3 regions of the Lysinibacillus sp. GW247-5R2A genome follow, and region 3 is predicted to be linked to each of the others. Evidence: riboswitches for the same ligand, from Rfam matches in the RefSeq annotation. Region 3 holds a riboswitch; each other region holds the start of a gene.
The links. A riboswitch is a leader RNA that binds a small molecule or an ion and turns the genes downstream of it on or off. The one in region 3 is predicted to bind cobalamin.
Positions count from the first base shown of each region.

Region 1: it holds a riboswitch for cobalamin, as region 3 does, so the genes downstream of both, nikA (nickel ABC transporter substrate-binding protein) here and AC07YC_RS09810 (energy-coupling factor ABC transporter permease) in region 3, are expected to answer to the same signal.
Region 2: it holds a riboswitch for cobalamin, as region 3 does, so the genes downstream of both, AC07YC_RS16560 (hypothetical protein) here and AC07YC_RS09810 (energy-coupling factor ABC transporter permease) in region 3, are expected to answer to the same signal.

Region 1 covers NZ_JBWKZL010000002.1:165,495-169,786, reverse strand. The annotation lists gene metE (5-methyltetrahydropteroyltriglutamate--homocysteine S-methyltransferase) at 1-1,579, shown strand, start outside; cobalamin riboswitch at 1,710-1,902, shown strand; gene nikA (nickel ABC transporter substrate-binding protein) at 2,047-3,666, shown strand; gene nikB (nickel ABC transporter permease) at 3,693-4,292, shown strand, end outside.
Region 2 covers NZ_JBWKZL010000011.1:14,004-18,295, forward strand. The annotation lists gene AC07YC_RS16555 (GTP-binding protein) at 1-986, shown strand, start outside; gene AC07YC_RS16560 (hypothetical protein) at 1,093-1,851, opposite strand; cobalamin riboswitch at 2,085-2,268, opposite strand; gene AC07YC_RS16565 (DUF4190 domain-containing protein) at 2,635-2,910, opposite strand; gene AC07YC_RS16570 (hypothetical protein) at 3,094-3,357, opposite strand; gene AC07YC_RS16575 (hypothetical protein) at 3,585-3,917, shown strand.
Region 3 covers NZ_JBWKZL010000005.1:157,931-162,222, forward strand. The annotation lists gene cobJ (precorrin-3B C(17)-methyltransferase) at 1-1,388, opposite strand, end outside; gene AC07YC_RS09805 ((2Fe-2S) ferredoxin domain-containing protein) at 1,393-1,764, opposite strand; cobalamin riboswitch at 1,909-2,090, opposite strand; cobalamin riboswitch at 2,352-2,536, shown strand; gene AC07YC_RS09810 (energy-coupling factor ABC transporter permease) at 2,681-3,427, shown strand; gene AC07YC_RS09815 (energy-coupling factor ABC transporter substrate-binding protein) at 3,429-3,701, shown strand; gene cbiQ (cobalt ECF transporter T component CbiQ) at 3,707-4,292, shown strand, end outside.

The DNA of each region.
Region 1 (4,292 bases), on a different contig from region 3:
ATATTTTGAAGCATTATGCTCCTATGAAACATTGATTACTTTGCCTGTCGAAGGGTTTGGTTTAGATTTTGTACATGGCTATAAAGGGAATATGGAGTCACTTCGACAATTTGGTTTCCCTCAGGATAAAGTTTTAGCTATAGGTATTGTTAATGGTCGTGATATATGGCGTACGAACCTAGCGGAGGCTAACGCCACGATTCAAGCTATTGAAAAGCTTAGCGATGCGAAGGAATTGTGGATTCAACCTTCAAGTAGCCTTCAACATGTACCAATATCTACTTCACTTGAAAAGAAGCTGGACCCTGTTCTCAAACAAGCACTGGCGTTTGCTGATGAAAAAATGGAAGAGATTATGGAGCTCACTAAATATAGAAAAAATCAAGACGGAACGCTACGTCATAATTTCTCAGCAAGTATGAAGGCCATTGAAGCACTAAAAAATCATTCGATTCGTCAAAATAAAATGATCCAGCAAGCCTCTCAATCCGTATCAACAAAGGATTTTGAGCGACATAGTGATTTTAGTCAACGTCAAAAAATACAGCAGCAGGCGTTAGGTCTGCCACTATTCCCAACAACGACAATCGGCAGCTTTCCTCAATCTGATGAGGTGAAGAGAAATCGTAATGCTTGGCGAAAGAAGCAATTGTCGAATGATGACTATGAAGCATTTATTGAACTGGAAACAAAGCGCTGGATTCACTTGCAGGAGGATCTTGATATGGACGTACTAGTTCATGGAGAATTTGAGCGGACAGATATGGTCGAATATTTCGGTGAGAAATTGACGGGCTTTGCCTTTACTGAAAAAGCATGGGTCGTTTCATATGGCTCTCGCTGTGTGAAGCCTCCGATAATTTATGGAGATGTTGCATGGTCTTCAGCCATTACCGTGAAAGAGTCTGCGTATGCTCAAAGCTTAACGAAGCGCTTTGTCAAAGGGATGCTGACGGGACCAGTGACCATTTTAAATTGGTCCTTTGTACGTGATGATATTTCTCGGAAAGATGTCGCTTATCAAATTGCATTAGCACTTCGCAAGGAAGTGGAAGCACTTGAAGCGGCAGGCATCTCCATTATTCAAGTGGATGAACCAGCACTTCGAGAAGGGTTACCTCTTCGTAAAGAAGAATGGGGGGCTTACTTAGATTGGGCGGTCAATGCCTTCAAGCTTGCTACATCGAGTGTTAAGGATGAAACACAAATTCATACACATATGTGTTATTGCGAATTTAACGATTTCTTAGAACCCATTAGCGCGCTAGATGCAGATGTGATTTCCATTGAAACATCTCGTAGCCATGGAGAGCTAATTTCTTCCCTTCAAGTAAATCCTTATACAAAAGGAATCGGATTAGGTGTTTACGATATTCATAGCCCACGTGTGCCGAGTGAAGGCGAAATGTTAACCATTATGAAAGATAGTTTACAAGTTCTAGACAAACATCAATTTTGGGTTAATCCTGACTGTGGCTTAAAAACAAGGAAAGAGCCAGAAACAATCGCGGCTTTAGCTAATATGGTAGCTGCTACTAAAATATTACGTCAGGAAGTGAAGGAATCTATATCAAGATAACGAAAATAATAAAATAAAAGGAGTTAAAGAAAGATCAGGTTATCTACCTGGTCTTTTTGTATGGAGGTTTTATTATATTCAGAAAATAAAATTGACGTGAACATTTCAGCATGTTATGTTTATTACTAATTTCAAATATTGCATTACAAGTTTGAATGAAAGTATTTTTCATTCAATTAAAAGGAAAATGGGTGTAAATCCCATGCTGTCCCGCAGCTGTAAATGAGGAGTTTTGTTTAAATTACCACTAAGTTCTATCTTGGGAAGGTGAAGCAAAATGATGATTCATAAGCCAGAATGCCTGCTTGTAAGAAGATTCATTGATGATCTACGAAAGATAGGGAGATGGATGGAAGCTTATGTATTGTAAGTTTATCTGTCCTTATTCTTGTGGAATAAGGTTTTTTTATGCCTTCTTTCTATTCAATTTGTAGATATGAACAGGGAATAGAGATAGGAGACAAAAAATGAGATGGACGAAGTATTTACTGCCTTTCCTGCTTGTTTTGACCTTGAGCTTTCTTGCAGGTTGTACAAGCTCAGAAAAGGACAAAGGAAATTCAGCATCAACAGAACAAACAGATGAAAAAATGATTACGATTGGATGGCCATTAGATGTAGGGCCATTAAATCCCCATACATATTTACCAAATCAGATTACTGCTCAAGCCATGGTTTATGAATCTCTAGTGGCGTATAACGATGATGGCACAATTACACCAAAGCTAGCAGAAAGTTGGGATATCTCAGAGGATAAAACTGCTTATACGTTCCATTTACGCAAGGATGTTACCTACTCGGATGGGACTGCCTTTAATGCTGATAATGTGATTCGCAATTTTGATGCCGTATTAGCGAATCGTGACATGCATTCCTGGATGGGTATGGTCAACCATATAAAAGAGGTCGTCAAAGTAGATGATTCAACAATACGTTTGCAATTAGATGAACCGTATTACCCTGTGTTAAACGAATTAGCCTTTGTTAGACCATTCCGTTTTTTAGGGGATAATGGCTTCCCAGACGGCGATGCAACAAATGATTCCATCCAATCAGCTATTGGCACAGGTCCATGGGTATTAACTGACTATAAAAAAGATGAATATGCAGTATTTAGCCGTAACGAACATTATTGGGGTGAAAAACCACTCGTAGATAAAATAAAGGTTAAGATTATTCCAGATTCGGAATCTCTTTCGTTAGCCTTTGAAAATGAAGAATTAGATGTCATTTATGGTCGAGGGATTATTAGCTTAGATAACTATACGTATTTAAGAGATAGTGGCAAATATAAAACTGCTACATCTGAGCCGTTGTCTACGAAAGCATTACTGCTCAATACACAGTCTGGACCGTTAGCTGAGCTCAAGGTTCGACAAGCTATTCAATATGCTATCAATAAAGAACAAATGGTAGACAGTATTACACATGGTACAGAAAAAGTGGCAAACACGCTATTCTGGGATGCAATTCCTTATGCCAATATTGATTTGGCGCCCATTTTATATAATCCTGAAAAAGCGCAGAAATTGCTAGATGAAGCAGGCTGGACGCTACAGAAGGGTGAAAAAATTCGTTCGAAAAATGGTCAACCCCTTACATTAGATTTAATCTATATTGCTACTGATGCCATTCAAAAACCTATGGCGGAGTTAATGCAAGGCGAGCTAGCAAAAATAGGGGTACAGTTAAATATTGAAGGCGCAGATGTAATGGTCGGTCTGCAAAAATTAATGGATGATCAGGTTGATATTAACTTCTGGCGGACAAATGGACCGCCGACTGATCCACATAGCTTTGCAAATGAATCAGCTACACCAAATGCTAGTGGTGTATATGAAGCAAAATTAGGCTTACCAAATGCTCAGGAGATCGATACAAACATACATCAACTACTAGTCGGTAAAGACGAAGCGGAACGTGTGCAGCTATATACGGATATTTTAACAATGTTCCACGATCAAGCTTTATTCTATCCAATATCGTATGAAACGAATAATGTTATATATCAACCATATATGAAGGATTTTGCACCACGTGCTTCTGAATATGACATTCCATATGCACAAATGGATAAAGAAAACTAAGTATGAAAGAGAGAGTGTGTCGAACTATGACAACTCTCTTTTTATCATCGGATGAAATGGGAAGTGACGGCATGTACGAATCGACTTGGATGTTTTGTGTAAAAAGAATTCTCACTCTACCATTTGTATTAGTAGGCGTATCTATTCTGACCTTTGTGTTTATTCGTTTCGTACCCGTAGAACCGGCAGAGGTCATCCTTCGACTCTCAAGAATAGCCCCAACACCAGAGGCTATACAAGCTTTACGAGAAGAATTAGGGACAGACAAGCCTTTTATCATGCAGTATCTGCTATGGGTAAAAGGCGTTTTACAGCTAGACTTTGGGACATCATTTGTTAGTAAATTACCCGTGGCACATGAGCTATTTGCTAAGCTACCTGCTACCATTGAATTAGCTTTAGTAGCATTTATCCTAATTTTAACTTTTAGTATTCCATTAGGGGCTGTGAGCGCATTATTTAAGCATTCCTTTATCGATAAAATCATTCGATTATTTACAGTCCTAAGTGTATCCATCCCAACATTTTGGTTAGGGTTTATCCTACTCTATCTTTTCAGCTTAAAACTTGGCATTTTTCCGACAAATGGAAAAGGTTCGGTAGCACATCTAGTTTTACCAGCCTTC
Region 2 (4,292 bases), on a different contig from region 3:
GTAACATGCTATCACAGCCCTATGAGCTGGTCCCTACATTACAGGCAAAAGTTCAATATGAGGGTGAGCAACATATTAAAGAGGTATTAAGGATTTTCCGTCTATTAGAGGCCGAGGAGCCCTCTTTGCGTGTCGTATGGCAAGAAAAGTTTCAGGAAATCCATGTGCATATAATGGGTGTCATTCAGCTAGAGGTACTGATTGAAGTATTATTGAAGCGCTTTACATTCAACATCACTTTTGGAGAGCCACAAATATTATATATGGAAACAATTGCGACAACCGTTACAGGCTACGGACATTTTGAACCACTTAAGCATTATGCAGAAATTCATTTATTAATGGAGCCGAATGAACGTGGGACAGGCATTACCTTTAGCAATGCCTGTCATGCAGATGATTTATCAGTGGGCAACCAACGCCTCGTAGAAAAGCACTTGTTTGAACGTGATCATCACGGCTTACTCACAGGCTACGCAGTAACAGATATTCATTTTACGCTCTTAACGGGACGTGGACATAATGAGCATACGTCTGGCGGTGATTTCCGAGAAGCCACTTTCCGAGCACTGCGCCAAGGACTGGAACAAGCACAGAACGTCCTACTTGAGCCCTATTATCGCTTTAAAATGAAGGCTTCCAATGACTTTATTGGCCGTATGATGACCGACATTCAACAGGCTGCTGGCACCTTCGACGACCCTGTACTCACTGAAACAGACGTTGTATTAACAGGACGTGCACCAGTAGCGACCTTCATGAGCTATAACACAATTTTTGCCGCCTATACAAATGGGAAAGGTGCGCTTACCCTTCAATTTGATGGCTATGATGTGTGTCATAATGCAGAAGAAGTAATAACTCAAATAGGTTATGATAAAAATGCCGACCCTGAATACAGTTCTTCCAGCATTTTTTGCGCAAAAGGCAAAGGCTATTCTGTCCCTTGGCAAGAGGCGCAAGCAGCCATGCATTGTCAGAGCTAAGTTTCATGTACTAGCACGGAAAATCTGTTGGACTAGTATTTCAGATGAAGGTAGAATAACCATACAAAAAATAAAGCAAGCCCTCCGCTTCATGGAGGGCTTGCTTTTATATGGCACCAACAGCTTTCTTTGAAGGCTTGTGCACCGGATAGGCAGGTTCAACCACCACATAACCTTGCGTATTCGTGAAGTCGATAACTACTTTTCCAGGCTGACTTTTTAATATTTGTAGCTGATCAATTAATGTTAATAATAGCTCGTGGCCGTTCCCGCGTGGATGCCAATTAAAGTGAAAATCATTTAAGTCCTGAACGGCTTGAAGAAACTGCGTGTATTCCTGCTGCGCAAATGCAATTAGTTTATCCTGATGAGGAATTTGCTCTAAATCGTTCATATACGTTTCATAAAAACGTATGACAATTGAGCATAGTAAATCATTGACACGTGCAGCGCTTAACACTGGATTGGGCTCCTGTGAAAGACGGTCAAGATTAGGCTTTGCTCGTGTTGAATCAATGCGTGTAATTAAGTGGTACTGCTCCCCATTCACCTCATAAACAATAGGGTTCGTTGGCATATACATCATAAAGCTATTCGTCTTCGTTTTCAGTTGATCTGTTAAATTCGCCTGAGCAAAAAGATGGCCCTCTACCTCCCCATTTTGTATCCAAATAATGTCTTTATTATATAAGATTTGCTCAAAAAAGCGATCGTTGCGAATCAGTTTCGTTGCTAATAATTGATCAATTAGTGATTCGACCACCATTCTTGTTTTCGCTTTCTTGGCAATTTCTGTCCGTGGCTGCTTACAAATCGTCATATCTACAAAAGGTGTTTCCTGTGTTGTCGTTGCATGAATATTCATCCTCTGTGCATCCCCTTTGCGTACATATTTTCAAAACAAAAAGGACTTCCTACTATGTTTGAGGAAATCCTTCGCTTTAATGTGCTTCATCACACAATGCCAAACAAACCCTAAGTAAATGCGAAGGAGTTCTAAAGTGAACCCTTTCATGAACTTTGGGCGTTTGACGTACTGTGACGAACAGAGCATTCTGTTTTGTCAACATGCCACCTCCTATTCCTCGTAGGTTTATGGTGTGTACTCGTAACTAGGCAGGTATCCTGACTCATGGTCATCGCCACTTTTCCCCTTCCCATCATTTGACAGTGGTTGCTGAAAAGTCGCTCACATTTACAGTTGCGGGACAGTGTCGGATTCACACCGACTTCCCTTTTAAGCAAATTGCACGCAATTTACACCTAGTACTACACGCTATTCAGTTGTGAAGGAATGCTGTGTTTTATACATTCCTTGTAGACTATTAAACTCAATTGTAAGGTAGTCTTTTTCCGATGTCAAATAACATAAAATCTTCCAGTTTCTATATTACTATCTTGCAATCTATTTAACTCAGATTGAAAAGACACTTTTTACTTGTTATTCTTTTGCCTCATAATGCGTTCATACGGCTAAATCGCATGCATTCCTACTAATTTTTAGATTACAATACGCTTACTATATAAAAATTATGACGATCATCATTGCCAATACTGTAGTTTGCGATTAACCGCCCCAGTTATAGAGACATTTTTTGAGGTCTACTAGTAAGCTAAAGCACCTATTAGTAAATAAGAACCTGCAATATTAACTTATACTGGTTAATGAATAAAATGCAATAATAGACAATACTGCAAAGGTTTGAATGATAATCCCAATCACGTTACAAATTAAACCAGAAATGGCTAGCCCTCTACCATTTTCATTTCTTTTAGAAATTTCCTTTGTTGCTATTCTTGATAAAACTACTCCAATAATCCCAAAAACTAATCCAATAAGTGGAACTATGATTGAAAGAATGCCAAGAGTTAATGAAATTATAGATTTACTATTCGTTTCTATTTTTTCAACGATTTTTCTCACCCCTCCCTACAAGGTTTTACTATTCACACTTCTTCAACGAACCAGTTCCGTTAATTGAATTTTAACAATCCATTTGAAAAATCCATTATTTAACAATATAAATAGGTTATGTGCAAAGTAATAAGACTAGAAAGCACCAATCAGCCTAGAGGCTTTTGAGTCACGAACTTTCAACGCAAAAAATCAATCAAGATTATTTGCATAATCGTTAATCAATTTCGCTTTTCGTTTTCTTCTTTTTCTCGCTAAAGTTGCGACTGAAATTCCCAGCTTTGCTTCGACTTCATTACAACTATTCGATTCCAATAGTTGCATTGCAGTGTCTAACAGTTTCTTATCAAATTTCTTTGGTCTACCTTCCCAAAAATCATCGCGTTGTTTTGCAATTGTTTTACCTTCTTGCGTTAGCTCTAAGATTAAATCGCGTTCTTTTTCAGCTATAGCCAATTACGAAATAAGGAGTTTTTTGCACTATTTTAAAGCTAGTTCGTAAATTCTCCTTTGTTTTAAACGTTCTAGCTTTCATATGATAAATACGTCATATTGCGAAATGAAGGCATTAAATTCGCTACTATATATACCCGAACTCAAACACGTTTACGGATGCGATTCCCTTGAACAACACAATTTTTACTATAAATGGTGGTATACTGTAACAAAGGAGGGAATACATAGTGGAATTTAAATTTGGTGGCGGTTCTGTTTTTCTACCACCCTTACAAATTACAATTATCGCAATCATCGTTATTTTCTTTTTAGTAAAGTGGAGCAAGGAATTAGAAACAAGACGTTTTACTATTTACTTTTACTTTCTAATTAGTACTTACATTGCACCAATCTTTTCTCGCAGCACAAAAGATGGTATCTTTCAGCTTTGGATTCCTTTAGGATTTATAGTAGTATTCTTTTACTTGTTTCGGAGTAAAAAAAATCATCCAGCTAAAATGAAAGCTAGTATTTTAGGACTTTCCATAGCATTATATAATATCATTCTTCAATATTTATGATGGATTTTCCTATTCCATTAAAGAATATTCTGCTTATTAGAATAGAAAAACTAGGAATTTGGGCACCTAGTTTTCAATAATCACTGTCGGCGCAACGATCCTTCATATTCATAGCTGGCACTGACTCTAGCATAATTATTGTCCATCATGTTGGTGCAAAACGGAGGACTCAACTCGTTGGCGCGTGTATGTTTCAGTTTAAGTTATTACTTTAGGTGATTGTGCAAGGTCGCTAGCAATTCGATAGGTTCTGCTGTATCTAATTCGGAACAGATTGAACGTGCCCTATCATCCCAGTGGAATATAATTTCATCATCATCGATATACATAATCGCATCATTCTTCATATGGTGACTACTTAAATACTTTATAAAA
Region 3 (4,292 bases):
AACACGGCTCGATAACAAGCCATCCCACAGCCATTGAAGCCAATATTTAACGTTTTCGGTAATGACATACCGCCAAGCTTTTCTTGAATTTCCTCCGCATATGGAATGGAATCTGCTTTTTCACCGTAGCAAAAATCGCAAGCCTTCAACGACAACACATCACCAATTGGTGCTAATAAAAAGCCTACTTCCTGTAATTTCTCAGTGATACGTTCAGGCGTTGTTGTAGGTATTTTTAAATGGATTTGATGATCTGGTGTATATTCCATTGATCCTTCTTCTCCTACAACCTCTGCTAACGTCATCATTTGCTGTGGTGTGAAAAATTTATTGGCCACGCCAGGGCTCACTGCCAATTCAAAAATTGATTCTATTTTTTGTTGTACAAGCTTTGGCGTAGCCTTGATAGCACTTGTTCCCTTTACCATTGCAAGCGCCGCTGTAGCCATTTCAAGTGCTGTTTTTTTCGGCTTTGGCATAACGGCTATACTGGGTTTATTCATTCTCCCTGCATTAGGGTCTGCCGCAAAGTCATTTCGTGCTGTTCCTGTCTCTTGATTCATCGCCCATGGCTCATTTTCTTCCCGTAAGCGTTGATGTGGACGTAATGGCTGTTTTTCCTCGCCAAGTGTATATTTACGTTGGTAGCCACGCGGTGTAATCATTTTATTATCATAGAAGAACGTAGATGAGTTTCCGATAATAACCGTTGTCAGCATACCAATATCATGTTCCAGCATTTCTGCCAATGTCGTCATCGTCACTTCCTGACGTTCTCGATAGGCACTTTTTACAAGTCCTACGGGTGTGTCAGGAGAACGATATTCTAAAAGAATTCGTTGTGCTTCGACAATTTGTCTTGTACGGCGACCACTTTTAGGATTGTATAAAGCAATAACAAAATCGGCCATAGCTGCGGCTTCCACACGCTTCGCAATTAAATTCCACGGCGTGAGATGGTCACTTAAACTAATGGTACAAGCATCATGCATAATGGGTGCACCAAGTAAACTAGCACATGAATTGATAGCTGAAATACCCGGGACGATCTCCACTTCAATACCAGTTGCCTCTGTCCAGCCTAGCTCAATTAATACTTCATACACTAATCCCGCCATACCATAAACGCCCGCATCTCCACTCGAAATGACCGAAACAATACTTCCTGCTTCTGCTTGACGAACGGCCTCCTGAGCACGTGACACTTCCTCTGTCATACCTGTACTGACAATGGATTTTGCGCTGACTAAATCTTGAATCAGCTCAACATAGGTTTTATAGCCTATGATCATATCACTTTGTTGTAAAGCCTCTACTGCACGTGTCGTAATATGCTTAAAGTCTCCAGGCCCAAAGCCTACTACGAAAATTTTCCCTTTTTGCGCCATGTTTTTACCCCTCTTTCACCTTTTCAATCCCTTTAATGGCTGTCGTTTGCGCTGTTCGCTGTAATGTCCCTTCTCGAAGTGTAAAAACATGATCGTTATATAAGGAATCATGATGCAAATCCTGTACAAGTGTTCTCGCATGCTCCGTTGATGGTACACGATACCAATTCCCCTGAGGGTAAGCAATCACAACACAAGCATCCTTGCATCGTCCATTACAGCGCGTTCTTGTCGTATGTATTTCTTTATCTAGTGCGTTACGCTGTATTTCATCTCGTATAGCTTGGGTAATTTCCTCCCCATCCTTGTTCATACAGCTACTGCCATTGCAAATAAAGAGATGTGTTTTCATCCCCTCTAAATTCCACGTTGTCATCTTATATCTCCCCTCATTTGCTTTTGGAAAAAAGAAAAAACCTTTACTCTGCCGAAGAGTAAAGGTTTGTAGAAGCCAAATAAAAACGAATAGATTGAAAGACAGATCCTCGCTTTTGCTTCAACTTCTCCCTCCGAAAAGTTTGCATGCACAATCTGATAAGCAGGTTTCCTGACTTAAGCTTCATTTTACTGTCGCACCTTCCCTAGTTTGCCCAGGTGGCATTGCGATTTCATCAGCTATTACAGTAGCGGGGGCTGTATTGGACTTTCACCAATTTCCCTATTATCTCGAGTTCTTCGAGCACTTATCGACGTTTTATATGAAATTTTTAATCGTATTTATAATAGAAAACTGTCTTAATCATATCTTATTATTTTAAAATTTCAATATTTCTTTAAAAAATCATGACAAATTTATCAATTTCATAGGAGGGTTGAAAGCTATTAAAAAATTGAATTTGCCCTCTTTAATCCTAAAATACGTTAGTTATCAGAATTTTCGACATTGATATTCTATTTTTAATTTTTCATAAAAAAAGTATAGCATATTTATGGAAATTCGTGATACACTTTGTCGTGAAATCTCACAACTTACAATTTTTCGGTGTAAAATGCTCGTCATTTTGCTTAAAAGGGAAGCCGGTTTAAGTCCGGCGCGGTCCCGCCACTGTAATAGGGAGCTTTATAGAACATGTCACTGTCCAATGGATGGGAAGACCTATAAAGTGTTGAACTAGAGCCAGGAGACCTGCCGACAATAAGTGATCGTTTCAGCCTACGAGGATAGGTGTGCGGCTTAGCAAATGAAAATGTTATTTGCTTTTTTAGCTATGCACTTTTCCAACAACGGAAAAGTGCTTTTTTATTACGCACGCTACATTCTAAAAATCTATTTACAGTTTGGAGGAAGAAAATTGAAGCTGTCTTGGTGGAAACTTAGTTATTTTCTATTGGCTTTTTTAATGGTGCCAAAGCGTGCCTTCGCCATGCATATCATGGAAGGTTTTTTACCAATCGAATGGGCGATTTTTTGGTGGGTAATCTCCATCCCATTTATTATTTTAGGATTGCGCTCTATTCGTAAAACAATTGAAGAAAACCCTGAAACAAAAATGATTCTGGGGCTGTCCGGTGCGTTTGCCTTTGTCCTATCAGCCTTAAAAATCCCTTCAGTTACAGGGAGCTGCTCACATCCAACAGGAGTAGGTCTCGGAACAGTCTTATTTGGACCGTTAGCGATGAGTGTCATCGGGACAATTGTTTTATTATTCCAATCTTTACTTTTAGCACATGGTGGGATCACAACATTAGGGGCTAATGCTTTTTCGATGGCTATCGTAGGCCCGTTTATCGCCTACTTTGTATTTAAAGGGGCGCAACAAATGGGGTTATCGTTTTCATTAGCTGTTTTCTTTGCGGCCATGCTTGGGGATTTAGGTACATATGTGGTGACTTCCGTTCAATTAGCACTAGCCTTCCCATCTGAAGTTGGAGGCTTTATGGCTTCCTTTACAAAGTTCGCAAGTATTTTTGCCTTAACACAAATCCCATTAGCTGTGAGTGAAGGAATATTAACAGTTATTGTCATGAACTTCTTGAAAAAATATAATATTAGCGAATTAAAATCTTTACGTGTTTTCTCTACAAAGGAGGCGCACTAATATGAAACGAAATTTATTACTTTTAGCCATCGTGGTGCTATTGGCCATTATCCCTCTTTTCGTCCAAAAGGGAGCAGAATTTGGAGGAGCCGACGGTGAAGCAGAAGCAGCCATTGGGGAAATCAATGCAGAATATGAGCCATGGTTTGATAGTTTATGGGAACCACCTAGTGGTGAAATTGAAAGCTTATTATTCGTGCTACAAGCAGCTATTGGTGCTGGTTTTATCGGCTACTTTATTGGCTATATGCGTGGCAAGCATAAAGAAGGTTAAGGATTATGTTACTCATTGATAAGTATGCGTATCTCAATAAGCTAGCGTTCGTTCATCCGCTAGAAAAAATGATATTTTCATTAGGACTACTTTTATTCACGCTTATTATGAGAGATGAACGACTTTCACTCATTACATTTTTTGTAATGAGTGCTTTTATCATTTGGGGCGCGAAAATTCCACTAAACTATTATGCGAAGCTATTATTACTACCTTGTTTTTTCTTATTCACAAGTCTCTTATCCATCATTATTTCGATAGCGCCAGCAGCGCATACATTACCAGCCCATATGGGGGCATTTACGTATATGAACTGGACAATTTTTATTGGGAGAGCCAGTATCGCTACCGCCCAGCAACTATTCTTTATTGTACTTGGCAGTATAAGTTGCTTATATTTTTTAATTTTAACGACATCAGTACAAGGAATATGTTATGTGCTCCGACAATGGCGGCTCCCTACTTTATTAGTTGAGCTAGTAGAACTCACCTATCGTTTTATTTTTATTTTTTTAGAAAGCATGCAAAAAATTCATTTGGCCCAGCAAGCCCGGCTTGGCTACCACTCACCCATGCAATGGTTACGTTCAG